DNA from 4 places in the Syntrophomonas erecta subsp. sporosyntropha genome. Region 3 is predicted to be linked to each of the others. Evidence: riboswitches for the same ligand, from Rfam matches in the RefSeq annotation. Region 3 holds a riboswitch; each other region holds the start of a gene.
What was found. A riboswitch is a leader RNA that binds a small molecule or an ion and turns the genes downstream of it on or off. The one in region 3 is predicted to bind molybdenum cofactor.
Positions count from the first base shown of each region.

Region 1: it holds a riboswitch for molybdenum cofactor, as region 3 does, so the genes downstream of both, ACZ5Q0_RS07005 (Ig-like domain-containing domain) here and ACZ5Q0_RS09280 (RCC1 domain-containing protein) in region 3, are expected to answer to the same signal.
Region 2: it holds a riboswitch for molybdenum cofactor, as region 3 does, so the genes downstream of both, ACZ5Q0_RS06170 (ABC transporter substrate-binding protein) here and ACZ5Q0_RS09280 (RCC1 domain-containing protein) in region 3, are expected to answer to the same signal.
Region 4: it holds a riboswitch for molybdenum cofactor, as region 3 does, so the genes downstream of both, ACZ5Q0_RS08265 (fibronectin type III domain-containing protein) here and ACZ5Q0_RS09280 (RCC1 domain-containing protein) in region 3, are expected to answer to the same signal.

Region 1 covers NZ_AP042459.1:1,438,989-1,443,459, reverse strand. The annotation lists gene ACZ5Q0_RS07010 (FecCD family ABC transporter permease) at 93-1,106, opposite strand; gene ACZ5Q0_RS07005 (Ig-like domain-containing domain) at 1,106-1,924, opposite strand; molybdenum cofactor riboswitch at 2,119-2,237, opposite strand; gene rnr (ribonuclease R) at 2,781-4,471, opposite strand, start outside.
Region 2 covers NZ_AP042459.1:1,247,642-1,252,112, reverse strand. The annotation lists gene ACZ5Q0_RS06180 (ABC transporter ATP-binding protein) at 132-866, opposite strand; gene ACZ5Q0_RS06175 (ABC transporter permease) at 841-1,560, opposite strand; gene ACZ5Q0_RS06170 (ABC transporter substrate-binding protein) at 1,775-2,623, opposite strand; molybdenum cofactor riboswitch at 2,756-2,875, opposite strand; gene ACZ5Q0_RS06165 (hypothetical protein) at 3,015-3,752, opposite strand; gene ACZ5Q0_RS06160 (ABC transporter ATP-binding protein) at 3,742-4,437, opposite strand; gene ACZ5Q0_RS06155 (GntR family transcriptional regulator) at 4,434-4,471, opposite strand, start outside.
Region 3 covers NZ_AP042459.1:1,900,625-1,905,095, reverse strand. The annotation lists gene ACZ5Q0_RS09280 (RCC1 domain-containing protein) at 1-2,443, opposite strand, end outside; molybdenum cofactor riboswitch at 2,817-2,934, opposite strand; gene ACZ5Q0_RS09275 (mannose-1-phosphate guanylyltransferase) at 3,211-4,212, opposite strand; gene murJ (murein biosynthesis integral membrane protein MurJ) at 4,233-4,471, opposite strand, start outside.
Region 4 covers NZ_AP042459.1:1,688,095-1,692,565, reverse strand. The annotation lists gene ACZ5Q0_RS08275 (RNA polymerase sigma factor) at 19-600, opposite strand; tRNA gene ACZ5Q0_RS08270 (tRNA-Leu) at 1,279-1,363, shown strand; molybdenum cofactor riboswitch at 1,755-1,873, shown strand; gene ACZ5Q0_RS08265 (fibronectin type III domain-containing protein) at 2,100-4,471, shown strand, end outside.

The DNA of each region.
Region 1 (4,471 bases), 460 kb from region 3:
CACCCGGGGTGATAGTAAAATTAATATGGTTTAGTACCGGATGACTGTTATACCCGAAAGTTAAATCTCGGGCTTCGAGTAAAGAACTAATACTACCACCCTCCCCCTTTAGTCTTTTTTAAAAGATATACAAAGAATGGTCCCCCCACCAGGGCCGTTAAAATCCCCAGGGGTATCTCTGATCCGGTCATAATCCGCCCCAGATCATCAACTAATACCAGGAAACAGGCTCCCAGCGAAAAACTGGCCGGGATCAAGACCCGATTATCATTACCCACCAGCATACGACCAATATGGGGAATAACTAGACCTACCCAGCCTACAATTCCACTTACACATACGGCTCCCGCAGTTGCCAGAGTAGCACAGGCAATGACCAAACCCTTATTAAGGGCTGTGTTAATGCCTAAAGCATGGGCCTCTTTATCCCCCATTGACAATACATTGATCCGCCACCGGATTGCTAAAAGACCGGCAGTACCAACCAGCATCGGTATACCAGCTATGGCTATATCCCGGAACCGGGCTGATGCCAGGCTGCCCATAAGCCAAAAAACAATAGCCGGAAGCTGGTCTACCGGGTCAGCTAAATATTTGGCTAGAGAAATGAGGGCGGAAAAAACCGATGAAACGATCACTCCTCCTAAAACCAACATAATGGTAGGAGTAGTATTATAAACCCGGCTGATCAGGTAGCTCAACACTACCGCCAGCACTCCAAAAGCAAAGGCAAATGAGTACGTAGAAACGATTGAGTTAAATAAAATAATGGCCAGAGCAGCACCAAAACCTGCTCCTGCGCTTACCCCCAGAATTCCGGAGCTAACCAGGGGATTACGGAACAGCCCCTGAAAAGCCGCTCCGCTAACTGCCAGGCATCCTCCTACCATGGAACCCAATATAACCCGGGGCAAGCGTATTTCCCAGACTACTGTCTGGTGTATATAAGGTAGATCACACACTGCTGTGGTTACCTTACACCAAAGTATTTGAGTGACCTCAGTCAGGTAAACCGGATACCTACCGATAAAAAGTGAAACAAAAGCTATAACCAGAGGAGCTACTATGAGCAGCAAATAAATCCAATGTTTCTTGGCAGTCTTCATTAGTTTTTCTTTTTATACAGAGCCCAGCCGGCTATAACTACTGCCAATGCCAACAAAGCCGCAGTTATTTTAAAATTATTATTCGGGTCGCTTTTAGGGGACTGTTCTGCTGCTCCCGTCTTTACTATTTTCGATGCGGGATCATCTTCTATATTTTTATCATCCCTGCTATCGTTATGGCCTCCACTATGGCTATCGTTTTCAGAAATACTGGCAACAGGTTGATTATTATCTTTAGACACCTGGTCATCCACTTTAGAGGAAACCGCTTCATTGGTATCGGCCCTATTCTGGCTAGTTGTCTTTTCATTTTCCCCGGTGCTATTTTTCACTTGATTCTCCCCCGTTTTTACACCGGCAGTAGTAAAACTTACCACCGCCTGCTGACCTAGATTTACGCCACTCTTAGATTCTAGCTGTGGTGATACCTTAACTGTATAAGTAATGCCAGGTTGTAGTCCCACCCGGGGTTTAACAATTACATCCCGTCTTTTTTCGAATTCTACCTGGTCATCAGCCATGATAATATCGGCTGGTACCTGCTGTCCGTCTTCCGAATATAAGGCAAAACATTGCTGGTTATTATCCCGTACCGTCATATACACAACATTCTTGTTAAAAGTAAGTTTTATCTCTACAGGAAGGCTAACATTTGATTGACCATGAGCCGGTACTGAAGTCACCAAAGCAAGCGGCTGGTTTTTACCGCCTCCTGAGCCATCTCCGGCCCAAACAGGCATAGTATAAGCTTCTCCTAATAAAAGGCAAAAGGTCAGAATAAAAACTATCAGTACACCAGGTATCCGTTTTCGTAGCAAAATTACTCCCCCTTGATTAAAGTATTAATCAACTTTCCAACCCTTCTCCCCTTTTCTCCTTTACCTCTACCCCCGCTACGGGATGAAGGGGAGCTACCGAAGCTATGATAAAAAACTAAGGTCAGCTGCGGAAAATCACAACTGACCTTTAGTAATCCAGCCACAAGTTAAACCAGTAAAGGTTTAGCCAGCGCCTAATGTCCTGTCAATTTTCTTTCCGCTCCGGGAGGCACAGCCGTTTCCCGCTATACCCTATCGGCCTTTTAACCATAGCAACCGCCTTAGGCTAAAAAACTCGAAAATTACTACAAACAAAATTATTTACTTGTTGATTCTTGAATTTCTACACCTAAAGCCAAATTCCTGCCATTTTTATTAATTTATTGGCAGGGAAATTTTAACTATACATAATAAAAACGTTTGTGACCATGCGAACCCTAAAAAGCAGAGAGGGAAGCAAGGGGGTGTAGGGGGTGTAGGGGGTGTAGGGCTACCAATTCAACGGCAGCCTGTATGAAAAATAGTGGAGTATTGTATAAATATGCGCGATCACCTCCCTATTCCCGTTTTACAACGCATATTATGCGTAGCAGTGGACTAAATAAGGTTTTTGAGGCTTTCACACATTCAGACGGTCCCTTTTCTTCCCGTAGTGTGATCTTGTTAAGAAGCCAAATCGAGCAGGATAATGCTACAGTAGCTTGCTGCAGCATCATCCCTCCCACAGGACCGTACATAGGGGCCTCGTATACGGCTCCCGGTAAACCTTGTCTTTTCATAATAGAATGGACAAAGTCCCGATTTTATAAACATGTTGGTCAACAAAAAGGAAGCAAAGGGACCCTTCCCTTGCTTCCTACACTAATTCGAAATCAATTTTGGCATCATCGACATTTACCCTGACTAACTGTACCTTGACCGGATCGCCTATGGAAAAGCGCCGGCTGGTATGGTTACCAACCAGGGTGTAGTTGCGATCATTAAACTGGTAATAATCATCGACGATACTGGATATATGCACTAAACCTTCTACCGTATTGTCCAGCTCAACAAAAAAGCCAAATGATTGAATGGAAGAAATACGTGCCTCAAAAATCGCTCCCACAAACTGGTGCATATACTGGGCCTTTTTAATATCCACTAATTCCCGTTCGGCCTCTTCCGCCTTCATCTCCTGTACAGTGGCCTGCTCCCCAAAACTGGTCATTTTTCTTTCCCAGCGGGATCTTTTACGAGCATTCATACTACCTTCCAGTATGGCACTTAACACCCGGTGTACAATTAAATCCGGGTAACGACGTATCGGACTGGTAAAATGGCAGTAAAATTTAGAAGCTAATCCGAAATGCCCTAAAGCTTGGGGCATATAACGGGCATGTTTCATGGAACGCAGCATAACCAGGGCAATCAACTGCTCCTCAGGCCGCCCTTTAATATCCATTAGTACTTTTTGAAAAACGGATGGTTCCACTTTATTTTCCCGGATGCGATGGCCAAATACTCCCAAAACCAGGTTGAGCTTGTTTAAAGATTCCTCATCAGGCTTTTCATGAACCCGGTATAGTATGGGCATCTCCTGCCAGTAAAGGTGTTCTGCTATAACTTCATTAGCCTTGATCATGAAATCCTCAATAAGCATTTCCCCGGGACCTCTTTCAAATCTCTTAATCTCAACCGGAAACCCTTTATCATCTACGATAACTTTCGATTCCGGGAAATCAAAATCCAGGGCCCCCCGGCAACTTCGGTCCTGGCGCAGGATATCAGCCAGCTCTTTCATCAATCGGAAATCTTCTACCAGTTCTTTATAACGCTCACAGGTAGCGGCATCATTTTCCACTAATATCTTATTTACTGCCGTATAAGTCATCCGTTCATCAATATTGATAACTGACTTAAAAATGTCATAGTCTAACACCCGGCCCTGCTGGTTAATCTCCATCATACAGCTTATAGCTAACCGATCCACCCTGGCATTTAGGCTGCAGACATCGTTGGAAAGTTGCGGAGGTAACATGGGCAAAACCTTGTCAACCAGATATACACTAGTTCCCCTGGCGCAGGCCTCTTTATCCAGTTTTCCTCCCTCTTTAACGTAATGGGAAACATCGGCAATGTGTACGCCCAGCAGGTAACCGCCCTCTGTTCGCTCAATTGATACCGCATCATCCAGATCTTTAGCATCCTCACCATCAATAGTCACCATTTTTATAGCCCGCAAATCCCGCCGGCAGTTTATTTCCTCCTGGGAAGGATTTATCGCTACTTCGCGGGCCTCATCTAGTACAGCCTCCGGAAAATGTACCCGCAGACCATGTTTTTTTATAACTACCTCAATATCCAGACCAGGCTGGCCTTTTTTTCCTAACACTTCTATAATCCTGCCTTCAGGTGAACGGTTTTTATCCGGCCAGGCCGTAATTTTGACTACCACCTTGTCCCCATTACTTACCTTTAATTTTTTAGTCGGTTTAACATAAATGGGGTAAATCTGGCGCGAATCATCGGGGATTACCTGGACCAGATTTTTGACCTTCTCATAGGTGC
Region 2 (4,471 bases), 650 kb from region 3:
GAATTATAGACATCACCAGGTCATGATGGTGATGTCTAACCCTTTTCTGGACTTCTTTTATAATAGCTCTAGGTTTTAAATAAATTTTCAATAGCAAGGATAGAAAAGAAGTGTTTATCCGGTCCCCCACTCTAAAAAAAAGTTTCCCCCCGTAAAAAGGCCGCCGTCCGTGGATCACTAGCCTTCTCAAATATAGCCTGGCAGGAATTATGCTCCAAAATCTTTCCTTCCCATAAGAAAATGATTTCGTCCGCCAGGCGCCGGGCTTGAAACAAATTGTGGGTAACTAGCATAATGGTAGTGCCGTATTTCTGGTTGATAAAACGGATATGATTTTCGATTTCAACCGCACTAGCGGCATCAATGTTAGAGGTAGGTTCATCTAATAAAACAATCCGGGGCTGTACTGCCAGAGCACGGGCAATCGCCACCTTCTGACGTTCTCCACCTGACAGGGTACGGGCTTCCGCCTGGGCAAAACCCTGCATACCCACCAGTTCCAAAGATGCATATACCTTCTTTTTAATTTCTGTTTCTTTCAGGCGACGGGCTCGCAAGCCATAGGCCACATTGTAGAAAACAGAACCTTGAAACATAAACGAGGTTTGGGTCACCATGCTCATCTGGCGTCTGAGTTGTACAAGTTGCTTTTTATCCCAGCGTAACTTTTGTCCCAGTATAGACAGGTTCCCCTCATCGCTAATGGTAAGAAGAGCCAGGATTCTTAACAGGGTGGTTTTGCCTGAACCATTAGGCCCTAATATACCATATATTCCTCCTCCGGCTACCATAAGGTCTTGAATATTTAAAACCTCCCGGGTTCCGTATCTTTTAATCACATTATGTAATTTGAATACTGGTGTCATGCTTAAATGTCCTTTTCTCCAATATTAATATGGCCGAGTTAATTAAAAAGGAAATAACCAGAAGAATAAGACCAATGGCTATCGCTGAGCTAAAATTACCCATACGGGTTTCCAAAACGATAGAAGTGGTAAGCACCCTGGTTACACCTTTGATATTTCCCCCTACCAGCATTACGGCTCCTACTTCAGCAATAACCCTCCCTAAGGCAGTGGTCAAAGCCGCAATCAAGCCTACCCGGGCCTCACGAATAATAGTACGAACTGCCTGTCTACGAGTAGCACCCAAAGTAACCGCCGTGTCATAAACTTCCTGACTCAATGCCATCACTGCCCGGGCCGTCAAGCCACAGATGATGGGAGTAGCCAGTAGTACCTGGGCAACCACCATAGCTGCAGGAGTAAACAATAATTCGTATTGTCCCAGAGGTCCCCGATAGGTTAATAAAAGGTACACGATTAATCCTGCCAGTACCGGGGGAAGTCCCATTAAGGTATAAATGCAGTTTAATACTACCTGCTTACCTTTAAAGTTTTTCAAGGCAAAAGCCGCCCCAGTAGGAATACCCAGCAGGGCAGAAATTACCAGGGCACCAAGAGATACCTGTAAAGATAATACGGTCACCTGAAAAATTTGGGGGTCCAGGCTTATAATCAACTCCAGAGCTTCCTTAAAACCCGGTCCAATAATATCCAAAACAATGAACCTCCCATTACAGGAATTGCGAACTTATTTCCGCTGGCCCTCTTCAGCCACTGGGCCTTCGCAGGCGTTCTACCATGGCCCGTTAACATCGCTCTCCATACTTGTACATTTTAACAGGCTAATCCGGAAGTTTGGACAACGAAATCCAACTCATATATAAATGCCGGGAAAGCCCTCCTAGGCCCTCTCCCGGCATTTATATTAACTATTTCGCATCAGGAACAAATAAAGTCTGATCATATTTATCTTTGCCAAACTCACCAATCATCTTCTGTCCTTTTTCTGAAGTTAACCATTCCGCAAATTTAGTAGCCCCTTCATAGTCTACATTGGGGTATTTTTCCGGGTTAATAGGAATAACGCCATAAGGGTTAAAGAGCAGCTGGTCCCCTTCTACCACAGTAACCAGACGATATTTGTCTTGATTAGCCAGATAGGTAGCCCGGTCAATCAAAGTATAAGCCTGTTTTTCATCTGCCATCCGGTAGGTATCACCCATGCCCTGACCAGATTCAATATACCAATCTCCCTCAGGAGTAATTCCGGCTGCCTCCCAAATTTTCTTTTCTTTTTTATCAGTACCAGAGTCATCGCCCCGGGATACAAAGGCAGCCTGCTTGGTAGCTATAGCCGTAAAAGCTGCTTTTACATCCTTTTCCCCTTTTATGCCGGCCGGATCCTCTTCCGGACCAATGATGAGAAAGTCATTATACATAACATCGCGACGATCCACCCCAAAACCATCTGCCACAAATTTATCTTCAGCCGCCCGGGAGTGTACTAGGATTACATCAACATCGCCGGCTTCTCCCATTTGAATAGCCTGGCCTGTACCTACTGCGATTACATCTACTGTATAGCCAGTATCCTTTTTAAATTCCGGTAATAAAACATCTAGTAATCCAGAATCTTCAGTACTAGTAGTAGTGGCTAACTTTAAAACCTTCTCTGGCTGGTTTTCTGCCGGTGCCGGTGTTTTCTGGCCGCATCCCATTACCAGAACCGAAAGTACGAAAACCATTAAAATGGCAAAAATCGATGCCTTTCTTCGCATACTTAAACCCTCCCATTATTTAATTAATAACTGGCACTATTAGCATATCTGGCCGGAACATGGGCATCAAGCATAAAAAAATCGGTTCCACTCGTGCCCCAAGGATAAGTAGATCCGACCATTTCCTGGTAGGTATTGTCGGCATCATCTCCTTTCCATAGGGGAGGCATACCCGTTTCCAGATATACCCTAACGACTCTTATCCCATAACCAGGCTGTCTTAGGAATAAGGGTTCGGAGATTAATAAATGAGATAGTCTTTCCTCTCCATTATGGTCGAATTTTAGATTTTTTTCAACCATAAGCTGGAAGTACCGACTTATAATTAAAGATGTTAATATATTAAAACCGGACGGATGAACCGCCCGGTTTTATGGGTCTAACCATTAAGCTATAACTCCACCCGGCTATTATACACAAGCACCGTAATCAAAAAGATCAGCACCACTATTACCAGATATACCCCTATACCTGCTGAAACCATCCTGCTGGGAAATCCATCCGGGCTGGCTATATTACCCAACTCGGGGAATATTAGGTTAGAAAATTTTCCAGATAACCACAGGGTCACCAAAAACGTCAATGCGGTAACTAGTCCTGATAATCGGGTAACTAGTTTACCTACTACCTGGCTGAAAAAACTAATACTGATAAGATAGAGCAAAAAAACTATACTGCCCAGGTAAGCCAGCCATAGATATTCCCATAGTCCTTCTATCCCAGCTATCTCTAATAAATCCGGTAATAACTCCGGCTGTATAGCCATTATAAATGCCACGGCACAAATCCCAGCAATAACGGTACCGATTATATATTCACTGATCAAAGCCATTAGTTTGGTTCCTAAAATCAGGCCGCCTTTTACCGGCAGTGACATCATAAGATAAATGGTATTGTTGTTCCACTCTCCACCCAGCAAGCGAAATGAGGAAACAAAAGGCATCAGGCCCACCAGGCCTAATAGCAGAAATAGCGGTAATACAACGATATTAGGATTAGGCCCCAGCCGAAAATAAATAAAACTGTTTAAAACTATGGCGACTATAACCATTACTATAATTTCTGGGATTAGTTCCCGCATTTCTTTTTTATATAGGCTACCTAACATTTTTCCGCTGCTAGTTGGCATCACGAAACGCCTCCTTCATCATGCCCACCAGGGACAGGCCTTTTTCTATACGCAAGTCCTCTGCATTCCCGGCCAGTTTTATACGACCTGCACTTAAGAACACCACCTCATCTACCAGGGCTTCTACCTCAGCAATTTCATGGGTAGAAATGATAATGGTTTGCTCCCCTTCACGGTAATCGCGAATCAACGTATTTATAATTTCCTCACGGGTTAGAACATCTATTCCCGATAAGGGTTCATCCATTAACAAATAGGGGGCACGACGGGAAACAGTTAGTAATAGCTTAGCCTTAGCTCGTTGGCCCTTGGAAATCCGGCTTATTTTCATTTCCCTATCCAGGTTGAGAAAAGCCAATAAGTCCTGATATTTACCTTCATCCCAATCTGTATAAAAAGATTTGATAAAGGCAGCTGCTGCCCCAATAGTCATCCAAGGATATAAGTAATCTACTTCTGGGAGGTAGGCGATACGATCTCTAGTTTTCAGTGGAATTTCTCCATCTATTTTTAACTCTCCCTGATCAGGCCGGTTTAATCCTACCATCATCTTAAGGGCAGTTGATTTTCCAGCTCCATTAGGGCCAAACAATCCAATAATCCGGCCCCTTGGAAAGGTAAATGTCAGCCTGTCCAGGGCCTGGATTCTGCCAAAATGCTTGCTGACCTCCCTAAATTCAATCATATTTCATCCTCCTTAATCTTTTCCTGAAGCAGCT
Region 3 (4,471 bases):
TGCTTTCCTTTTCACCATCTCCTAGCATGCCTCCCTGTCCATCGCCCCAGGCCCATACCGTACCATCGTTTTTAATTGCTACTGTATGGTTATTCCTTCCACTCACATAAACCATGTTACCCTTTCCTTCGGTTACAAAACACATGGGTCTTGCCTCTATCTCCTGCATTACGCTAGCATCTTTGTAACCGTTGGCTTTAACAGTAATATTAAAAACTTTAACCTCTGTAAACAATCCCGCTATAATACTGATCTTACCGGTGGTCACCTTGTATTGCTCAGCATCAAGTTTTGTACCATCGATGCTTACCTCCGTAATAGCGTTCCTCCACTCCGGATCATCAGTAAAGAAAATCCGTATGGGGTTACCTACAGTGTTACCACTGGTACTTGCAGTCAAAGTTGGTGGTATATTAGATTCCGCTGATTCTACCATCGTCTGCGTTACAGTGGCATCCTGGTAAGCAGTTGCCTTGACAGTAATGGTATAATCTCCGGCAGCTTCAAAGATACTAGCATCAAAGGTAAGCTTACCTTCGGCTACTGTATATTTATCGCTGGCCAGTATAGTACCATTCACCTTAACTTCAGTAACCGCTGTTCTCCAGGTTTCATCATCTGCAAAGGTGATTACTATGGAGTTGCCCACCGTGTTATCAGTTGTAGCGGCTACCAATACCGGGGGATTAGCACTTTCCGGTTTAGTAACTGTAAGACCAGTTACATGCTTGTAATTCATTTTGCTATTATTGACATCAAAGTACATACGTAAAGGAGTTAAATTACTACCATCGACTACGATGGCCTCGCCGTCGATCTCATAGGTAAGCAGATAATCACTGGCAGACTCATCGAAAGCTGGAAGGGTAACACCATTAGGAGAGTCTTTCATAATAACCTTTACTGTCCAGGTGTTATCATTGATATTCAAGGCCTCCAGCAGATCCGGTAAAGCAACACCTTTACAGGATTTATTCCCATAAATATTTATGGTTGCAGGCATAGCTTTTAAGTCAGCCATAGTATAGGATGCCTCCACAGCATTCCCGCCAACGGTAAATACTATTGGTTCCGGCGCTGCTACCTTGTAATCAAGACTAACAATATCGCTGTCGTCCTTACCTATACCAATTACTACCGCCTTAATGGTCGTGTCCTCATTTATTTCAATCGGATGATTTATTTCATCCAGGACATCTTCCCGGGATGACCACCAGCGAGAAGCAATCCAATTATACATGGGACTTTTATAAGTAGGATTACTGCCATCGGTGGTATAATGAACTTTATCAGCATCATTATTAGGACTACTCAGTTTTACCCCGGTACCTGCTGCTACAGTTCCGCTGGCTGGTGTCGCCGTCGGGTTAGCCCATTTTTCCGGAGTTGCAGTAGAAACTTCAATTGTACCTACATACTTTGCAAAAGCATGATTAGTCTGTTCCGTAACCCACCGCTGTCCAAAAACTAGCAAAGGTGCAACTTGATCACTCATGTACTCTGGGTTTTCGCTGTCTATACTTTGTAAGGCCAAAATGGTATCAACTTTGACCGCAGAGTCCGGTGAACCTGGTATTGAGCCGTCATATGGGGCGTTTTCCTTAAGCCCAGGATAATAGTAACGATGATCGGTCAACAGTTCTTTACGAGTGAATGTCATCTTATAACCATCAGTTGATTTAACTGTTATTAACTTGGCTTCAGGTTTAATTCCAGCCATATCCAAAAGATCCGCTAGCTTAACTCCTTCTGCCGTATACCATTTCTTGGTCGGCCAGGTGTTTATCGAACTGTAAGTTGAAAACACCTGCTCCATTTGCTCCAAATCGTCCTTGGTTAAAGTGATAGGATTTTCGACCCCATCCCCGATTATCTTAACCTCGTAACCAGCAGCTGCAGGCATTATTAAGTCATGGGAATTAGTAGAGATCAGTTCAGCATCCTCTTCAAATCCGTTATTTGTTGTGATGCTTACATCTGATGCCCCTGTCTGGGGTTCTGCTTCAAGAGCCCCACTAGCATCAGAATCACCCGTAGTCTCAACTAGTTCCTCAGAATCGCCAGCACCGGAAACCGTCTTAGGCTCGGGAGCAATGTCATAGCTGGAAACTGTATTATCTTCCACCTTTGGGTCTTTGCCATCTACTACATCATCACTGGCTAAACTCCCGTCCCCTTCATCACTAAGACTAGGATCCACAGGCTGATCCATGCTTTCATTAATATCAGCGTTTATAACGGGATCTGCTAGTAACTGATAATCCAGCACATCCTCGATTTCAGATAACGCTGCTACCGGTATTTCATCAACCGCATAAGCCGCTGCAGGCATTACCAGCCCGCTTAAGCCCAGGATTAGACTTAGCATTAAACATAAAGCTAATTTGCCTAAACCTTTTTTCCTAATTAGCACTATCCAAAACACTCCTTTCCCTAGTTTCACAAAGTACGGCAGGTGATTTTGTTAATATGCTCCCACTTATAGGCCAGCCTCCCTTCCCCAATTCCTTACAATCTGGTCGGAAAGTGTATAAATCCGACACTTTATCATTCTTGGTTTCAAAAATGTATTTTTATTTTGCCATAGACAGATAATAGGTAATTTTTAGTTTTAAGGTCCATTAAAAAACCCGGCGAAAAGCAGCGCCGGGTCTGAATAGTTATTTCAAATATATTACAAAGATATGTTTAAAGATATGCTATAAGGATGTGTCACAAATATATCAAAAAGAAGTGGTTTATGTGTGTAGTGTAATATGCAGCGAACAAAAATACAAAAAAGCGAGTCATGTGAAAACAGACTCGCCCCAAGAATTATTCGAAGTACGGCTTCTCCTTTCCACAATGGGAGGCACGTCCGTTTCCCGACGTACCCTAACGACTTAAAACCCATGGCATTGCTTTAGGCTCTTAAGTTCGGAAAAGTTCTATGTAATTTTACTGCACAATCTATTTGTATACAATTCTAAACGTAAAATCAAAATAATGCAATATAAGAATAAATTTATCATTAATCTTTATTTCCCGACATTGGAGGATATTATTCCGGGATCTTTCGTTGGCAGAATTAGATACTCTGACCAGGCCCGGAGATGCTAAAAAAGTCCCGGCCTACTAACATTCCCAATCTTAGCGATAAACTACACAATTTGATCAAATCTTGCAATCTGCCATATAGTTTAACTTTACCCGAGGAAAAGCAAAGAGCTGTTATAGACAGGATTTATTTGGTTCAATCATTTCGACCAACCTTTTGATATCCTGTGATTTTCTCTTAGGACACACTAGAACTGTATCCTCACATTCCACTACAACTATATCATTAAGTCCGAACACAACTACCTTCTTGCCATTGGTGCGTACCAGGCAACCGGAGCTATCTACAACTAAAGCATTTCCATTTACGGAATTGCCGTTTTCGTCTTTCTCCAATACTTCCGCCAGTGACTCCCAGCTTCCGATATCATTCCAGCCGAAATCACCTACTATGACTGCCATATTACTACACTTTTCAGCTATACCATAATCAATCGAAATACTTGGAAAACTCGGATAAGCATTTAGATAATCATCGTTACCCTTGGCAATGTTCTTAAATAATTGGGGCAGATGTTTTTCCACAAGGTTTCCCCATACCTCGGCGGTAGCTAAAAATATTCCCGCATTCCAATAATAATTGCCTGCTTTAATATAATGCTCCGCAGTTTGCTGGTCCGGCTTTTCATGAAATGCTTTTACTCGATAAGATTCTTTACCCGCATCACGTTCTATATATCCATACCCGGTCTCCGGCCTTTCAGGTTTTATACCTATGGTAACCAGAAACCCTTTCCGGGCAAGTTCTTCCGCCTTTCTCACCACCCGGCAAAACTCGTCATCATCTTTTATGTAATGATCAGCTGGAAAAACTCCAATTACTTCTTTATTATCAATTAGCTTTTGCGACAGGACTAAACCAACTGCTGGAGCAGTATTCCGGCCTACCGGTTCCGACAGGATCTTCGCATCTAAATGACTAACATCATCTTTGATTAATCCTTCCTGATCCTGACCACAAACTACTATAACCGTACCTAGTGGTTTTAGTCTCTGCAAGGTCATAACCAGCAGGCTACCCTGCCCAAAAAAATCACATAATTGCTTAGGCCGGCTATCAGTACTTTCCGGCCACAATCTAACTCCCCGCCCACCGGCCAGGACTACTGAGATCATTAAACTCTCCCTCCCGCAACTTATCTTCCCAGCTTCATACACACCTTATTAATTATCCATTCCATTTCTTCGATTCTGAGTAGTTTTATGATTATAAAATATACTACTGCCCCCACCAGACTGCATATGATGAAATTGATTAAATCCCATTTGAAACTTATCGTGGAAAACCCTTGCAGTACATTGTAAAGGTAATACACACATACTCCCATGACTCCCGCAGCAGTTACTATTTTTAAACCAGTTATAATCAGATTTT
Region 4 (4,471 bases), 210 kb from region 3:
TTTGTTTGGACGAGGCGTTTAAGGTAAAAGTTCCCTCTCTAAGATTTTTTTTCTTAAAGCTGACCTGGCCCGGCTCAACCTAGACTTGACTGTTCCGCTGGAACAATCCAGGACCTCTGCTATTTCATCATAACTTAATTCCATCATATCTCTGAGAATTATGGCCGTCTTATGTTCAGGTTTCATTTCATCTAGTAGTTCCTGTATGTATTGGAAAAACTCTTTTCGTTCATATAATATGTCGGCCGTAGGAGATGTGTCAGGTATCTCTTTTTCAAACTCATCCCCATCTCTTGTGGCTACTGGTTCATCTAAAGACAAGGTGGGTACTCGTCGTTTTCGCCGGCGTAATTCATCTAAACAAACATTAGTAGCTACCCGGTAAAGCCAGGTACCAAAGCTGGAATTCCCTTTAAATGACCTTAAAGCTCGGTAAGCCTTAAGGAAGGCCTCCTGAGTCATATCATAGGCATCTTCTTCATTTCCCATATAGCGAAAAGCCAGAGTGTATATTTTGTTTTGGTATTGAGTGACCAGTTCCTCAAAAGCGGCCGTATCTCCTTGCAGGCTTTGCTTGATTAGCTGTTCTTCCATTGTCATAATTATACTTCTCCTAGTTTGAAAAGTATTAGGTCCTTTTAAAAAACCTAATGTATATTAATTAGCCCTTCTCCCCAGTACGGTGCAATAGAGGCTTGATATTATAGTCCGGCTACTGTAATAACCCTACCCGGACTTCTAGCCATGTTCCCTTCTTTACGATCCCATCAATATATTCCCATCTAGCAGCACCTAATGTAAGAAAATAATTAGAAAAGTTAATCTCAGGGGATTTGTGGGGATTAGATAAAAGTATTAGGGTCGTTAGTTTTGTCTTTATACTACATTTGATTCGTCATCTTGGGAACAAATCCTTTCGAATCAGTACTGCCTTCTTCTTGCATAATATGTATCAAACGGCTTAAGTGGATAATCATGTGGACTTCGACTTACTTTACCAGTAATTTATCTTTAGCTAAGAAAGCTTTACCTTATACCTACCACATTTTAATTGCCCCGCCAAACTATAGTTTAGCCTATTTGTGTAATAATATTGTTACAGGCCATTTGACAAAAAAGACCACTAACCTCGCCTATATTTAGATCAGCATGAGGTTGGCATATATTTTATTGCGGAGCTTATCCGCTTAATCCTACAGTAACTTAAAACAGTGGTCCCTTGACAACTTTCCTCCCGCACATTATAATTATCTTTGCGTTATAAGTAAAGGAAATCTTGCCAGAGTGTCGGAATTGGCAGACGAGCGCGACTCAAAATCGTGTGCCGCAAGGCGTGTGGGTTCGAGTCCCACCTTTGGCACCATAGGAATTAACAACTCTTGAGATTGCTAGCCAGGCAATTTTAAGAGTTTTTTTATTTTTCTCTACAGTTTTCTGCAAAAGAAAAGCACTTCCTTCTCAATCTTTTCTCAACTAAATATGAAAGTAGTTAGAAAATCACGTAAGGCTAACTTCCTTTAACTTACAATATCCTACCCGCCCCTATAATCCTGACTCCAATCCGCACTATAATCAACATATACCGTCTTTTCCTTTAGGCCACAGAATAATACCTGGTATTTAGCACTCCAGCTTAGGCCCACTTTATATAAATCATATTTTTGTAATTTTTGAAATTTTACCTAAGCAGGAATTATTTCTATTGTGTCGTATATTGTTATAAAGATGAATATCTGTCCATATAAATAAAAAATTTGAAATTACTTCTCCGAGCTTAAAGGCCTAAAGCAAAAAGCCATGGCTTCAAGCCGTTAGGGTACGTCGGGAAACGGACGTGCCTCCCAATGTGGAAAGGAGAGCCGTATTCCGAATGAAATTCGGAGCGAGTCTATTTTCACTGGACTCGCTTTTTTTATAGTCTTAGTCGCTGCTTGTTTGTACCAGTCTATCCAGACCCGGCACTCCTTGTGCCGGGTTTTTTTATTACGTTAAATCCCTGAAGAGGAAAGGAGGTTTAATTAAAACTTACACAAGATTGGAGGTAGATAAGTACTTTAAAATCTTTATTCCATTAAAAAAGATTGGGAGGCGAATAAGAATTGCGTTTAAGAGGCTCAACCAAGTCTAAAATCGCCATATTGACAGCGTTGGTATTTATGCTGTCCATGGTTTTTTCCGTACCGCTTGTGCAGGCCAGCGATACGGAAGGACTGACAAATGAGTTGTTAGAACTTGCAGCAGAAGGAACAACAGATGATGCAAATGTACTAGATAGTGTTTATGAAGCTGTTAACACTAATACAGGTGAAACAGCCGACAGTGACATCCCTGGAGAAGGTACTACCTCATTGCCGGGGAACACTGAAGCGGAACTCCCGCTGGAACCAGAGCCCGGTAATGTTGAGGCTGATGTTCCTGCCGAGGGTACTACCCCATCTCCAGAAAACACCGGATTGGAACCCCCGCTGGAGCCAGAGCCGGGTAATATTGAGGCTGATGTTCCTGCCGAGGGTACTACCCCATCTCCAGAAAACACCGGATTGGAACCCCCGCTGGAGCCAGAGCCGGGTAATATTGAGGCTGATGTTCCTGCCGAAGGTACTACCTCATCGCCAGAGAACACCGAATTGGGAACCCCGGATCTGGAGCTGGAGACGGATAAAGTAAATGAAATCCCTAACCTTAACAACTTCCAACCGATGGAGGCTTCAGGTCCAGCCGAACTGATTATCAGCGATGTTACTAATATCAGTTTCAAGGTGAGTTGGCCGGAAGCTGCGGATGCCAGTGAATATAAGGTAACGGTTAGTAATACTACAGGCGGTGAGACTACGAAGGTAGTGAACAATGTCAGTACGGGAAATCTGGAATATGTCGTATCAGGACTGGAATCCAGTTACCGTTATGACATCGTGGTGGAAGCCGTAGGTGGAACTTGGGCAGGGAATGGCAGTTTCCTGCAAGGTTTGGCGGTTACAACCGCCCCCAATACACTCGTGCTTAAACCAGGCGCGCCCGGAACTAACGGTAATTATACTTTTGAACCATTAGCCAATCCGGACAGTGAAAACGTTTACGAAAAGTTTTACACTTACCAGGGTGATATCAATATAGCTAATGATCATTTTACCTGGTATATAAAGAAAGGTCTTAATAATGGTCTACCAGCAATTAAAGATAATATCCGAGCGTTCCGCCTCTTCAATTTAAGCGATAAAGAGGAAATTGAATTGGATTATGGAAGCGATGAGGATTTTGCAAAAGTACCCCAAAATCCAAATAACTGGCCACAGCCAACTACCATTAATACTGGTGATTTCATTGTGTGCTGCTACTCAATAAGTGGAACCTGTTTTTCTTTTGAAATTAACCTAGCTAATAAACTGCAACCAGGAAAACAGTATGAAATTACCCTCGACCCGCAATTTAGAACTGCCGGTAATAGTCCGCAATACCTAAACAAGGTCTACCATTTCAAATTTACTACCGCCGGTATACAGGATAGCACTCCTCCGGCCTGGCCGGATGGCGCAACTTTATCGGCAGACGGTATAAGCGAATCTGAATTGACTATAAGCTGGCCGGAAGCCGATGATGTTTCTGGAGTTGATAAATATATCATTACCACCAGCAAAGCGGGCGGTATTGTAAAGACTGCAGAGACTGCGGCTCTAAGCTACAAGTTTACCGATCTTGACTCTAATACAGAATATGAATTTAGCGTCAAGGCAGTAGACCTTGCCAAAAACGAGAGCGAGGCTTTAACGGCAACGGTCATCACTGCTGCTCAGGTACCCCAGTGGCCGAAGGATGCCAACCTAAGTATCAGTAATGTTTATCCCACTGAGCTGGTTATTAACTGGCCGAAGGTGGCGGATGAAATTGATTTTGCCGAATACCGGGTTTATGTAGATGGCGTGGAAGAAGCCCGGCTTCCCAACCAAAATTATTATGAGTTGGGTGGTTTAAACGCCGGACATAAGTATAGTTTAAAAGTAGTTCCCTATAATGTTCTCGGTTTTGCCGGAGCAGCTCTGGAAACTATGGTTGTTACACCAGGTGGTGGGGGACTAGTTTTTAATTTTGCACCCCAAGCCATAGATAAAGGGGAAAGTGACTATTATCACCACTATGAACTGGTTTATCCGGTGGATTTGGATAACCTGGTTTTAACCTGGAATTTTGGCAATGGATTGGATAAGAATCTCAGACAAAACCTAGAATGTATCTCCTTGGTGGAAAAAGCCAGCGGAAAGCAAATTACTCTGGATTTGGGTACTGAACCTTATGTAGGTAATGAAGATGGGGTTTTTGCTGCCGGTGACTTTACCTATATTTCCACAGGGGGCGGTACTGGAGGAGGTAGTGGTACGGGTCAATCGGAGATAGATGATGCCTCCAAGATTCGTATGCTGAGATTTGCACCCCGCGAAGCTACACTGGAGCAGATGTCCCAGGCAACTGAGTATGT